4 regions of the Pseudoalteromonas marina genome follow, and region 1 is predicted to be linked to each of the others. Evidence: predicted binding sites of a transcription regulator. Region 1 holds the regulator's gene; each other region holds the start of a gene.
What was found. The regulator MetJ, encoded in region 1, represses methionine synthesis genes. The targets are predictions, from matches to a motif close to TAGACGTCTAGACGTCTA.
Positions count from the first base shown of each region.

Region 1 (3,217 bases):
TGAGCAAGCAAGGGAGCCTCTTTCAAGCCTTGGTTTTTTATCAATTCACTAATCGCTGTTAGTTCACTATGCAAAAGCCTTAAAGCAGTTCGTTTAAGATCTGCATGAAGTAACTGTGTGATTAAATCAGTTTGATGATTATTTAATTGCAGCAATATATCAGCAACGACATGCGTATCTTGTTGCTGATAGCTTTGCCATAACTTCACCAAAGTATCGGTTGTTTTTCCCGCCGCAGATACAACAACACAATCGCCCGGCTGAGTATGATCTAAAATAATACTCGCAACCCGCTCATACCGTTGAGCCGAACTAAGGCTTGAACCACCAAATTTATGTACTGTTTGTGTCATATTGTTCACCAAAGCGCTGGATGAGCGGCACTTAATTTAATGTCACCGCCAGCTCCTTTGTTTAAATTTGCTTTACTGCCTGGCTTTACAAGCTGAAACACGCGCTCTAAATCAGCTAATAAGTCGTTTATATCTTCTATACCTACTGAAACTCGAATAAGTGTATCGCCCACTCCCGCCTCAAGACGTGCTTTAGGCTCCATGCCAGCATGGGTCATAGTTGCAGGATGGCATATTAAGCTCTCTACTCCGCCCAAAGACTCTGCCAAGCTAAAGTCACGTAAGCTGGTTAAAAACGCCGCAGCATCGTTTATGTCGCCTTTAATATCAAAACTCACCATGCCACCAAAGCCTAGTTGCTGCGCTTTGACTAATTCATGCTGAGGGTGTGATTCAAGACCAGGGTAATAAACTTGGCGAACAAATTCCGATTTTTCTAAATATTTAGCAATCGCTAATGCGTTTTCTTGATGCTGCTTTAAACGCACATTTAGTGTTCGCAACCCGCGCAATGTTAAATAACTATCAAATGGCGCACCTGTAATACCTATATTGTTTGCCCACCATGCCAGTTCATCGCCCAGCTCTTGTGAAGCAGCAATCACCGCACCGCCCACTACATCTGAATGACCATTGATGTACTTGGTGGTGGAATGTACAACTATATCAACACCAAATTTAATAGGGTTTTGTAATGCTGGTGATAAAAATGTGTTGTCGGCAGCGACTAAAGCACCGCACTGCTTAGCAACATCGGTTATTGCTTTAATATCAGTTAAGCGTAGTAATGGGTTACTTGGTGTTTCTATCCAAATTAGCTTAGGCTTAATTGCTAAAATTTTATCTAAACTTTGTGCTTGTGTTAAATCTAAAACTTCTAGCTTGAGCAAACCGCGCTTTTGCAGTGAAGTAAATAAACGATAGCTTCCGCCGTAACAATCATGTGGGATCACTAACGTATCGTCATGATTCAGGATTTGCGTAGCCAAATGAACGGCAGACATACCCGTGGCAGTAATAATACCGCGTGCGCCACCTTCAAGCTCAGCCAAGGTTTCGGCTAAAATATCACGATTGGGGTTACCACTTCGCCCGTAATCGTATTGACGCTTTGTATCAAAGTCGGCAAACGAATAGGTGGTTGATAAGTAAATAGGTGCGACAACTGCGCCATGATGCTTGTCTGCTTCAACACCACTTCTTACTGCAATGGTTGCTTTATTTTTTTCGCTCATATTCGTCACCTATTTAATTTGGATGTTTAGACGTCTAAAAGAGTAATTTATCTTATTAAAGATGTCAAAACATTTAAAGCTCCAGATGGCTAAACAACTAGTATTTGACTATCTTTTTTAAATCGATAGAATTTCACGCATATTCATATGCATTGTAGTGCATATGAGCAATTATTAATCTGAGGCGACGATACATCTTATGGCTAAATGGAATGGTGAGTATATTCACCCATACGCAGAACACGGGAAAAAATCAGAACAAGTAAAAAAAATTACCGTTTCAATCCCACTAAATGTATTAAAGGTATTAACGGACGAACGCACGCGTCGTCAAATTAATAACTTACGTCATGCAACAAATAGTGAATTACTTTGTGAAGCATTTTTACATGCATTTACCGGTCAACCTTTGCCTAACGACGACGACTTACGCAAAGACAACGCCGAAAAAGTGCCTGAAGAAGTGAAAAAAATAATGCAAGAAATGGGGCTAGAAGTGCCTGTTTTAAACGAAGACTAAACGTAATTTAGACACAAAAAAACCTCAATTAATTGAGGTTTTTTTTGTGTCTAAATTACAACTTAGTCGTTATTCCATATAGTTTTCTGGTAAATCAATTTGTGCAACACCTGACTCTACAGCAGCTATTGCAACCGCTTTTGCAATACGCGGTAATAAACGAGGATCCATTGGTTTTGGAATAATATACTTATTACCAAACTCCAGCTTATCAACACCCGCAGCTGTCAGTACTTCAGCAGGTACAGGCTCTTTGGCAATACTTCTAATCGCTTCTACAGCTGCAATTTTCATTTCATCATTTATTGCACTGGCGCGTACATCAAGAGCACCGCGGAATATAAACGGAAAACACAGTACATTATTAACTTGGTTAGGGTAATCTGATCGACCCGTTGCCATAATTAGATCGTTTCGAGCAGAATGAGCCAGTGCAGGATCAATTTCTGGATCTGGGTTTGAACAAGCAAACACAACTGGTTTTTCTGCCATTAATTTTAAATCATCGGCAGCTAATAGATTAGGCCCCGATACACCAACAAATACATCTGCATCTTCAATAACATCTTGCAACGTGCGCTTGTCTGTATTGTTAGCAAAAAGTTTTTTGTATTCATTTAAGTCATCACGACGAGTATGAATAACACCTTTACGGTCAAGCATATAAATGTGCTCGCGCAAAGCACCACACTTAATTAACAGCTCCATACAAGCAACCGCAGCAGCACCAGCACCCAAACACACAATAGTCGCATTTTCGATAGACTTGCCTTGCACCTCAAGCGCGTTCAACATACCCGCAGCAGTTACAATGGCTGTACCGTGCTGATCATCATGAAATATCGGAATACTGCAACGCTCAATCAATGCTTTTTCTATTTCAAAACACTCTGGCGCCTTAATATCTTCAAGGTTAATTCCGCCAAACGTGTCGGCAATATTAGCAACTGTATTAATAAAGTCTTCAGTAGTGCGGTGTTTCACTTCGATATCAATAGAATCAAGGCCAGCAAATCGCTTAAACAGTAACGCCTTACCTTCCATTACAGGTTTTGAAGCAAGTGGGCCTAAATTACCTAAGCCTAAAATTGCAGTACCATTAGTGATAA
Region 1 is NZ_AHCB03000005.1:63,115-66,331, reverse strand. Features, by position in the region: gene metL (bifunctional aspartate kinase/homoserine dehydrogenase II) at 1-353, opposite strand, end outside; gene metB (cystathionine gamma-synthase) at 359-1,588, opposite strand; gene metJ (met regulon transcriptional regulator MetJ) at 1,788-2,108, shown strand; gene PMAN_RS00355 (malic enzyme-like NAD(P)-binding protein) at 2,178-3,217, opposite strand, start outside.

Region 2 (3,217 bases), 410 kb from region 1:
TTATCTTTATGAATACGCCCTTGGAACGACAGCATTTCTTTGTCAATCTGGTAACCAAAACTACCTGCAAGCGGATAAAGCGCTTTTTGAATTTCTTTGTAGCTGGTACTTTGCGACCCACCTTGAGCAAGCATTGCGGCGGTAAGCGCAGCTACACCTTTTTTACCTTGAGGATCAGCAGCAGCCCCTGTATTAAATAAAAAGTTTACATCAATCAGCGGCGAGCTATTGGTTTTATCAAGCACTTTAAATACAGGTGCCTCTGGGGCTTGTTCAAGTTTTGCAACTACTGCACTTAAACTCGCCTCTTCTGCAAACCCCGGTGCTTTATCAAGTGCCGACATGGTTACAGTAGTACGCGTGTTATCTACAAAGTATTTATTAGCAACCGCTTTAATATCTTCTGCTGTGATGTTGTCGGCCGACTTATAAAGCTGGTTAATTACTTCAGGATCGCGTTCAAAATGCATGTAACTTGCAAGCGTTGATGCAATTGCTTGCGAAGAATCTAAACCATTAATAAAGCCATATTTAAGGTTAGACTTTAAGTCACTTAATTTTTGTGCATCGACCAATTCTGTTCTGGCTTTTGCATAAGTGCGGTTAATGGCATCACGCGCTTTTGCTAAATCATCAGCGTTTTCTACTTTTACAAATACATGCAGTAAGCCTGGATCTTTGGTTTCTGGATTATAAGTAAACATTTGACTCGCTATTTGTTTATCAACAACGAGCTCTTGATATAAATCTGAGTTACTTGAAAAATAAAGCTGCGAGATTAAATCAAGTGCAGCTCTGTCTTTTTTAGCGGGTTCCCACGCAGCACCCTTATACGATACCAATAGCCAATGCCCCGGCAAGGCTTTATTTTGTTCATGCAAATATTTAGGAGCTTGCTGTTTTGGCTCAGCTTTAATATCGGCAACGTAATTGCCTTTTTCCCAACCACCCCAGTGTTTTTTAACCATTGCCATTGTGGCTTTTGGGTCAACATCACCCACAATAACTAGCGATACATATTCTGGCTTATAAAACTTATCAAAAAATTCTTTACCGTAAGCCATTTGGTCTGGCATGGCTTCTATGTCTTCAAAAAAGCCCATTGTGGTGTGTTTATAAGTGTGCTTTTCAAAAGCCTCTGCACGCACAGCACTTAACAACTTACGAATTGGACTGGCGTTATTTTTTAAGTACTCACCTTTTACCGTCAATGCTTCGGTTCTAAATTGCTCTTCGGTATAGGTTAAGTTTTGGAAAATATCAGCTTCAATCTCAAGTACTTTATCAAGGTGCTGCTTTGAAAAGTTTAAATGGTAGTTAGTGTAATCGTTGGTAGTGTATGCACGGTTATCAACCCCTGCATTTTTGAATATGGCGGTGTATTCGTCTTGCGGAAATTTTTTAGAGCCTTTAAATACCATATGTTCAAAAAAATGAGCAAAACCAGTTTTACCCGCTTCCACTTCATTGCGCGAGCCAACAGAAACCGGTATTTGCAGCGAAACGACATCAGGGTAATCCGTTTTTACAACCATTACACGTAAGCCATTCTCAAGCTCTTCAATTAGGTAATCTTGTGAAAAAACACGGTCATCAGCTTTTTTTATTTGTTCTTGTTTTGCTGTTTGCGTCGTTTCATTTTTTTGCATTGCACAGCCAGTTAAAGCGAGTGATACCGCAAGGCTTGTTGCTAATAATTTAAATTTCATAATTGTCCTTTAGTAAATTGAGCAAAGTTGTTGTCAAAATATTTACAATTTCACTACTAATTATGCCCCAAAGCCAATGAATATAAGAGCCCTCAGTCGCTTTATTATGTAAACAACTGTGTCATGCACTTAATTTAGGAACTCCTTTGTATGAATAACCCTCACGTTGCTTGAAAAACTTTCACTTAAAAAATCTATCTAGACGTCTAAATGGCTGCTATATTTAATCCATCAACCATTGAGCTGGAATGAGGATTATGGCTTTATCACTTCAAGAGAAAATTGAGGACACTAATCAAGGTGTTTATCTTATTGGCACAACGCCACCCAAAATAGGCACTGATAAAGCGCAGTTAAAAACCATTGCAGAAAAACTATTAGGCCGCTTACACGAAATCGAATACGACGGTGTTGTAATTTACGATATTCAAGATGAGAGCAGCCGTACTAATCAGGCTCGTCCGTTTCCATTTAAACAAACGGTTGATCCGCGTGAGTACAGTAAGTTGCTAAAAGACTTATCACGCCTAGATGTAATTACCTACAAAAGCGTAGCGCAACGCGGTGTAGCAGAATTTAAAGAGTGGCTAGATGAAACTAAAAACGAGTTTGATTTAAAAAATGTCGTTTTAGTGGGTAGCCCATCGTCGGAAGGTGATATTAAACTAAGCCTGCCTGACGCTTATAAAACATTAGCTGAGCAAAGTGATGACTTCTTTTTAGGAGGCGTAACCATTGCAGAGCGACATGCAAGCAAGCGCAATGAACACGAACGCTTAATAGAAAAAACAACACAAGGTTGCCAGTTTTTTATATCGCAAGCGGTTTATAATGCTCAAGCTACTATTGATTTAATAACAAGTTACGCGCGTACCTGCAAGGCACAAGGCGTTACACCAAAACGTATTATACTCACGTTTACACCATGTGGCGGTGAAAAAACCCTAGAGTTTATGCAGTGGTTGGGTATTTCAGTACCAGAGGCGACCAAATGGCGCATGCTTGACGCAGACAACACCTTGAGTGAATCGGTGCGTATTTGCCGCGAAAATCTCGATTCAATTTTAAAAAGCTGTGCACACCTAGACGTGCCACTGGGTTTAAACATTGAAAGCTTAACAAACCGTAAAGAAGAAATTGACGCATCAATTAACCTATACCGTTTATTAAAAGCAACTATGGAGCTCAACCTAGCTGAGAAACAAATAGCATAAAGTTAAACTAATTTACACCCTTCTTGGCAAGCTAATGCTTGCCTTTTTTGTCTCACTAACTTATTTAGTAAACAACTCAAAAACAAAAATTAAATACACACCCACTTTGCTATTACTTCAAACATACTTTCAACCTTAATGGGCTTTGAAATATAGCCATCCATACCGCAATCTTGCGCCTTTAATAAATCCGTTTCTCTTGTATTAGCAGTCATTGCAATAATGGGTAAATTTTTAAACTTTGCTTGTTTTTTTATTTCTGTGGCTGCCGTATAACCATCCATTCTAGGCATT
Region 2 is NZ_AHCB03000005.1:469,395-472,611, reverse strand. Features, by position in the region: gene PMAN_RS02240 (M16 family metallopeptidase) at 1-1,709, opposite strand, end outside; gene PMAN_RS02235 (methylenetetrahydrofolate reductase) at 1,967-2,923, shown strand; gene PMAN_RS02230 (response regulator) at 3,013-3,217, opposite strand, start outside.
Region 2: a site for MetJ is predicted at 1,909-1,926, ahead of PMAN_RS02235 (methylenetetrahydrofolate reductase). Genes of this name have one in related genera too.

Region 3 (3,217 bases), 440 kb from region 1:
CGTAAGGAATAAAGCCTTTATGAAGTGCAATACCGTTCATAATTGCCGACATACCAAACTCACGCACACCGTAGTAAACGTAGTTACCACTTGCATCGTCCGCTGTTAGGCCTTTAGAGCCTTCCCAAATTGTTAAGTTTGAACCTGCTAAATCGGCAGAGCCACCCATAAATTCTGGTAATAATGGACCAAATGCATTTAATGCATTTTGTGACGCTTTACGAGATGCTGGATTTGCCGGGTTTGCTTGTAATTGCTCAATATACGCTTGTGACTTTTCAGCCCAATCGGCAGGTAAATCTGAATTTGTACGGCGTTTGTACTCAGCTGCAAGCTCTGGGAATGCTTTTGCATAGGCTGCAAACTTTTCGTCCCAGCTTGATTCAAGCTCTTGGCCTTTAGCTTTTCCATCCCACTGTGCGTAAATGTCTTCAGGGATTTCAAATGCATCACCCGTCCAACCTAAAAACTCACGCGATGCTTTAATTTCGTCATCGCCAAGTGGTGCACCGTGACAGTCGTGACTACCCGATTTATTCGGTGACCCGTAACCAATAATTGTTTTACAACAAATTAGTGTTGGTTTATCAGTCACGCTTTTTGCTTCGCTAATTGCAGCACTTACTGCATCGCTATCGTGGCCATCAACGTCACTAATTACGTGCCAGCCGTACGCTTTAAAACGTGCAGGTGTGTCATCGCTAAACCAGCCTTCAACTTCACCATCAATAGAAATGCCGTTGTCATCCCAAAAAGCAACCAGCTTGCCTAGGCCTAATGTGCCGGCAAGCGAACAGGCTTCATGCGAAATGCCTTCCATTAAACAGCCATCACCCATAAATGCGTAAGTGTGGTGATCAACAATGTCGTGACCTTCACGGTTAAATTGTGCCGCAAGCGCTTTTTCAGCAATTGCCATGCCTACCGCATTTGTGATCCCTTGGCCTAGTGGGCCCGTAGTGGTCTCGATACCTGGCGCATAACCGTATTCTGGGTGGCCTGGTGTTTTAGAGTGCATTTGACGGAAGTTTTTAATTTCGTCCAACGGTAAATCATAACCACTTAAGTGCAATAAAGAATAGATAAGCATTGAACCGTGGCCGTTTGACAGTATAAATCGATCTCGGTCTGCCCACTCTGGATTTGATGGATTATGTTTTAGATAATCGCGCCATAATACTTCTGCGATATCAGCCATGCCCATAGGGGCTCCAGGGTGACCAGATTTGGCCTTTTGTACTGCGTCCATTGACAAGACGCGAATAGCATTTGCAAGTTCTTTGCGAGATGGCATGAATTCTCCTACCTTATATATGTATTTGCGCGGGTATTTATGTGTTCGTTTATGTACTCAAGTTACAAGAGCACTTTTATTGCGACCATTCTTACTTATTGTGGGGGCTGTGTGCAATTAAAAACCCTATAAAAATGAGGTATTATGAATATTTTTTAAGACCATAATGTCATAACTAATTTAATTTAGACGTCTAGGCGTAAAAACACTATGCAAGGTGTTTCGTTTTAGATAAAATACGCCCCTTAATTTTTTAGCGCTAATACCGACGTTTGTGAAGCGCAATATTTGTGAGCATAATTACAATGGCAAAACATTTATTTACTTCTGAATCTGTTTCTGAAGGTCATCCGGATAAAATCGCCGACCAAATCTCTGATGCGGTTCTTGATGCTATCCTAGAGCAAGACTCTCATGCCCGCGTTGCGTGCGAAACATACGTGAAAACAGGTATGGTTATGGTTGGTGGTGAAATCACTACTAGCGCATGGGTTGATATAGAAGAGATTACGCGTAAAACAGTACGTGAAATTGGCTACACTCACTCAGATATGGGTTTTGATGCTGACTCGTGTGCAATTTTGAACACCATTGGTAAACAGTCTCCAGACATTAACCAAGGTGTTGACCGTACTAGCCCAGAAGAACAAGGCGCTGGCGACCAAGGTTTAATGTTTGGTTACGCATGTAACGAAACTGAAGTGTTAATGCCTGCACCTATCACGTATTCTCACCGTTTAGTTCAGCGTCAAGCACAAGTACGTAAAAGCGGCGAGCTTAACTGGTTACGTCCAGATGCAAAATCTCAAGTTACTTTTGCATACGAAAACGGTAAGCCAGTAGGTATTGATGCGGTTGTTCTGTCAACTCAGCACAGCGAAGACATCTCTCAAAACGATTTAGTAGAAGCTGTGATGGAAACCATCATCAAGCCAGTACTTCCTGCTGAACTAATCACAAGCGCAACTAAGTTTTTTATTAACCCAACAGGCCGCTTTGTAATTGGTGGTCCAATGGGTGACTGTGGTTTAACAGGACGTAAAATCATTGTTGATACATACGGTGGTATGGCACGTCACGGTGGTGGTGCTTTCTCTGGTAAAGATCCATCAAAAGTTGACCGCTCAGCTGCATACGCTGCACGTTACGTGGCTAAAAACGTAGTGGCTGCTGGCCTTGCTGATAAGTGTGAATTACAAGTATCTTACGCAATTGGTGTTGCAGAGCCAACCTCTATTAGTGTTGAAACGTTTGGTACTGGTAAATTAGAAGAAGCACGTTTAATCGAATTAATTCGTGAACATTTTGACCTACGCCCTTACGGCTTAATTCAAATGCTTGATTTAGAGCGCCCTATCTATCTTCCTACTGCAGCTTACGGCCACTTTGGCCGTGACGAATTCCCATGGGAACGCACAGATAAAGCTGACGCACTTCGCGCAGCAGCGGGTCTTTAAGACTAAAGCAAAAAAACGGCCCTTTTAAGGGCCTTTTTTATAGCTAGCAATTATGTAACGCAACGCTAATTCATAGTTAAAAAAATAACTATTAATTGGTCCTCGAACTTTTTTATACTTTAGGTATATACTCATTTAATTATAAAGCTTTAGGGATATTTAAATGACCGATAACTTTCGCGTTATGTTTGCTGGACTCGCTGATAACGTTGACTCAAAAACAGCGTGTACAACACTGGCGGCAAAACTAAAAATCTCAGAAGAAAAAGTAGCCTTATTTTTTAAAGGTAAGCCTTTATTTGCGCCTAGCGATAAAAACAAAGCATTAAAACAAGCTAAGCTACTTGTTGGAATGGGTATTAAAAGTAAGCTTCAAGCTGTATCGACAAATACTGAAAAAACTACTCAAACGGTAAGTGATAGCCAGCGAGATGAGCGTATTTTTGACGCATTAGACTACATAACC
Region 3 is NZ_AHCB03000005.1:501,573-504,789, reverse strand. Features, by position in the region: gene tkt (transketolase) at 1-1,294, opposite strand, end outside; gene metK (methionine adenosyltransferase) at 1,600-2,751, shown strand; gene PMAN_RS02365 (hypothetical protein) at 2,915-3,217, shown strand, end outside.
Region 3: a site for MetJ is predicted at 1,481-1,498, ahead of metK (methionine adenosyltransferase). Genes of this name have one in related genera too.

Region 4 (3,217 bases), on a different contig from region 1:
TTTTAGCGGTGAACTCGTCACATATAGCACGCGCGAGTTTTGCCGACTCTAAGTTTACCTCACGGCTTATACTTGCCATGTCGTAATCTTCCATCGAAATGGTGGTTGAGTTAAAGGTATTGGTTTCAATAATATCTGCACCGGCAGTTAAAAAGCCGCGGTGTATATCGGTTATTAACTCTGGCTTAGTGAGGCTTAATAAATCGTTATTACCTTTAATTAGCACGTGCCAATCTTTAAAACGCTCGCCTCGGTAGTCTTCTTCTTCAAGTTTATGAGTTTGGATCATAGTGCCCATAGCGCCGTCTAAAATTAAAATACGCTCTTTAAGCGCTTCACTTAGTTCGGCTTGTTTGTTGGCGGCTGTATTATTCGGCATAGTTGTTAGTCCTCACATCTTGGCTAACTAAATTAATATCATACGGTGTGGTTTGATACACGTAGTAATTTAACCAGTTCGAAAAAAGTAAAAAAGCATGGCTTTGCCACGTTTTTGACGGTTGCTTGCTTGCATCATCATCGGGAAAATAGTTTTCAGGTTTTGGCGCATCTGGGCTTTTTTGTAAATCACGCTCATACTCCCCTTTTAGGGTGTCGGCATCGTATTCTGGGTGGCCTGTTATAAATACTTGGCTACCCGATTTGTTTTTTAATAAGTAAGCACCCACTCGCTCAGAGCCTGCTAATACAACGAGATCGTCACACGCATTTATTTTTTTTATATCAATGTGCCCATAACGTGAGTGTGGTACTAAAAAGGTATCGTCAAAACCGCGGGTTAATGCCCCGTGTTTAAAGTGGCATTGGTGAGTAAATACGCCACACAGCTTATTGGGTTTTAAGTCGCGCTTTAAATTGTAGCTATGGAATAGCGCTGCATGAGCCGCCCAACACGAAAACAACGTAGAGGTAACGTGCTGCTCTGCCCAATCAATAATGACTTTAAGCTCTTCCCAGTAGGCAACATCTTCATACTCTAAATGCGCAAGCGGTGCGCCTGTAACAATAAGCGCATCGTAGTTGTTATTTTTTACCTCTGAAAAATAGCGATAAAAGGTATCTAGGTGTTCTTCTGAGTTATTACTGCTACGGTGAGTGTCTAGGCGCAGCAGCTCTACGTTTACTTGCAAAGGAGAATTTGCAAGTAAGCGAATAAACTGAACTTCGGTTTCTACTTTATTAGGCATTAAATTTAATATAGCCAAACGCATTGGGCGGATTTCTTGCGTTTTTGCACGGCTTTTTGGCATTACGAATACGTTCTCTTGGCGCAAACGTGCAATGGCTGGAAGCTCATCCTTTACGGTAATTGGCATATTTTTAACTCCTACTCATAAAAACTTGTGCTAATTATGAACTGAAAGCAAAAAATATCAACCTCTAGATGTATAGATGTCTAAATGAATTTATTCATTATTACTTAAGTATGTGGCAAGCAATGAGTCACTCCCTTAAAAAGAGGCTTAACTCACTGCATTTAAAATAATGAACTAATTATTGCCCACTAATATTAAATTTTGCTGAGGGGGAATTAAATACTCAGCGCCGTTTTTGGTAATTACAGCCATTTCTTCAACAGAAATGGTTTTAAACTCGGTGTTGTTTAAAGGCCAACTAAAAAAGCCATCAAAAGCAAACACCATTCCTTCTTTAAGTTTACGATGAGCAGCAGGCCTTACTTGGGCACTGCGAGAGCCACCTAAATTGGGCCCGGTATCGTGTGCAACATACCCAACTGGATGGCCGGTACTCCATGGCACAGGTTCTGAGTTGTATTTATTCATTAATACGGTTTGAGCTTGATCCACGTCTATCCCCCTTACGCCGGGTTTCATTGCATTAAATGCGGCAAAACCGCTATCTCGGGCATTAATCCAATATTGCTGAATGTTGGCTGGTGCAGAGGTTTCCCCTTCTTTAAGTACATAAGCAAAACGCTGAATGTCACTTACCCAGCGATTGTAGAGCTTTACGCCAAAATCAATTTGAATTACGTCGCCAGGCATAATGACTTTATTTGTAGAATGCGAATGCCCGCGGTCAGGGCCTGAATTTACGTTAGGATTTTGGTCGGCAGCCCATGCATCGGTTACACCTCGAGCTTTCATTTTAGCTTTTAAAAATTTAGCTACATCGGCATCGGTGGTTTTACCCGGAATAATAGTTTTATAAGCCTCTATTTGCCACGTTGCTGAAAGCATTGCGGCCTCTTTCATTATTTCAACTTCAGCAGGTAACTTAATTGAAAGCCATTGATAAACGACTTCTTCAGACGATACGAGCTTTGCTGTTTGCTTTGCGCCTAATAAGTTAGTTAATTGCTTGTATTGCGAGTGCGATAACCCATCTGCCTGTGCATTAAGATCAGAGACATTTATTGCTATACGCTCAAAGGGTTGTTTTTTTATAAACTCAGCCGCGTATTTTAACGCAGACACACTGCGTGGCACCGAGATCACTTTTTCATGTATGTTTAGCTCGTCGAGTGCTTTTGCTTCGCTTGAAGGTGAGTAGGCTACCGAATGAAACGCCCCTTTATTAAAATAAAATAAATATGCCGCTGGCGAACCTGCGTTTTCACAGCCAATATGATCAGCCAATGGGTCGATGTTATTTTCTCTACAAACAATAAGCCAAGCATCTACCTTAGCTGCTTTTAAAGCGTTTGGCAGGAGTTTATTTATTCTTTGTTTTCTTATTTCGGGCCAAGGAGAATCGACTGCGTTAGCTTTGGGGGTTGTGGTAAATAACGTAAGCAAAGCCAACATTATTATTACTTTTTGTATAGTCATGGGTTTTTCTTATTTTTACTATGGTTTAAATACGTTAGCACACCCAAATAAAACTATACATTTAACGAGATAAAACGATAAAGATATATTCCCACCCGCCATTCGTTGACTGTTTCACCTCTCAACAACTACAATACAACATTAAAATTTTTATTATTATTTGAAGGCTTTCCTCCATGGTTTTACCTGATAAGTTTATTTTCTCGATGAGTCGAGTATCTAAAGTTGTGCCGCCTAAGCGTACAATTTTAAAAGATATTTCATTGCACTTTTTTCCTGGCGCCAAAATTGGTGTACTTGGTTTAAATGGTTCTGGTAAATCATCATTGCTACGTATTATGGCCGGTGTTGACCAAGACTTTGAAGGTGAGGCACGCCCTCAGCCTGGTACTAAAATTGGTTACTTACCACAAGAACCAGTACTA
Region 4 is NZ_AHCB03000006.1:367,539-370,755, forward strand. Features, by position in the region: gene PMAN_RS10580 (homocysteine S-methyltransferase family protein) at 1-379, opposite strand, end outside; gene metA (homoserine O-acetyltransferase MetA) at 369-1,316, opposite strand; gene PMAN_RS10590 (M24 family metallopeptidase) at 1,491-2,792, opposite strand; gene ettA (energy-dependent translational throttle protein EttA) at 2,969-3,217, shown strand, end outside.
Region 4: a site for MetJ is predicted at 1,382-1,399, ahead of metA (homoserine O-acetyltransferase MetA). Genes of this name have one in related genera too.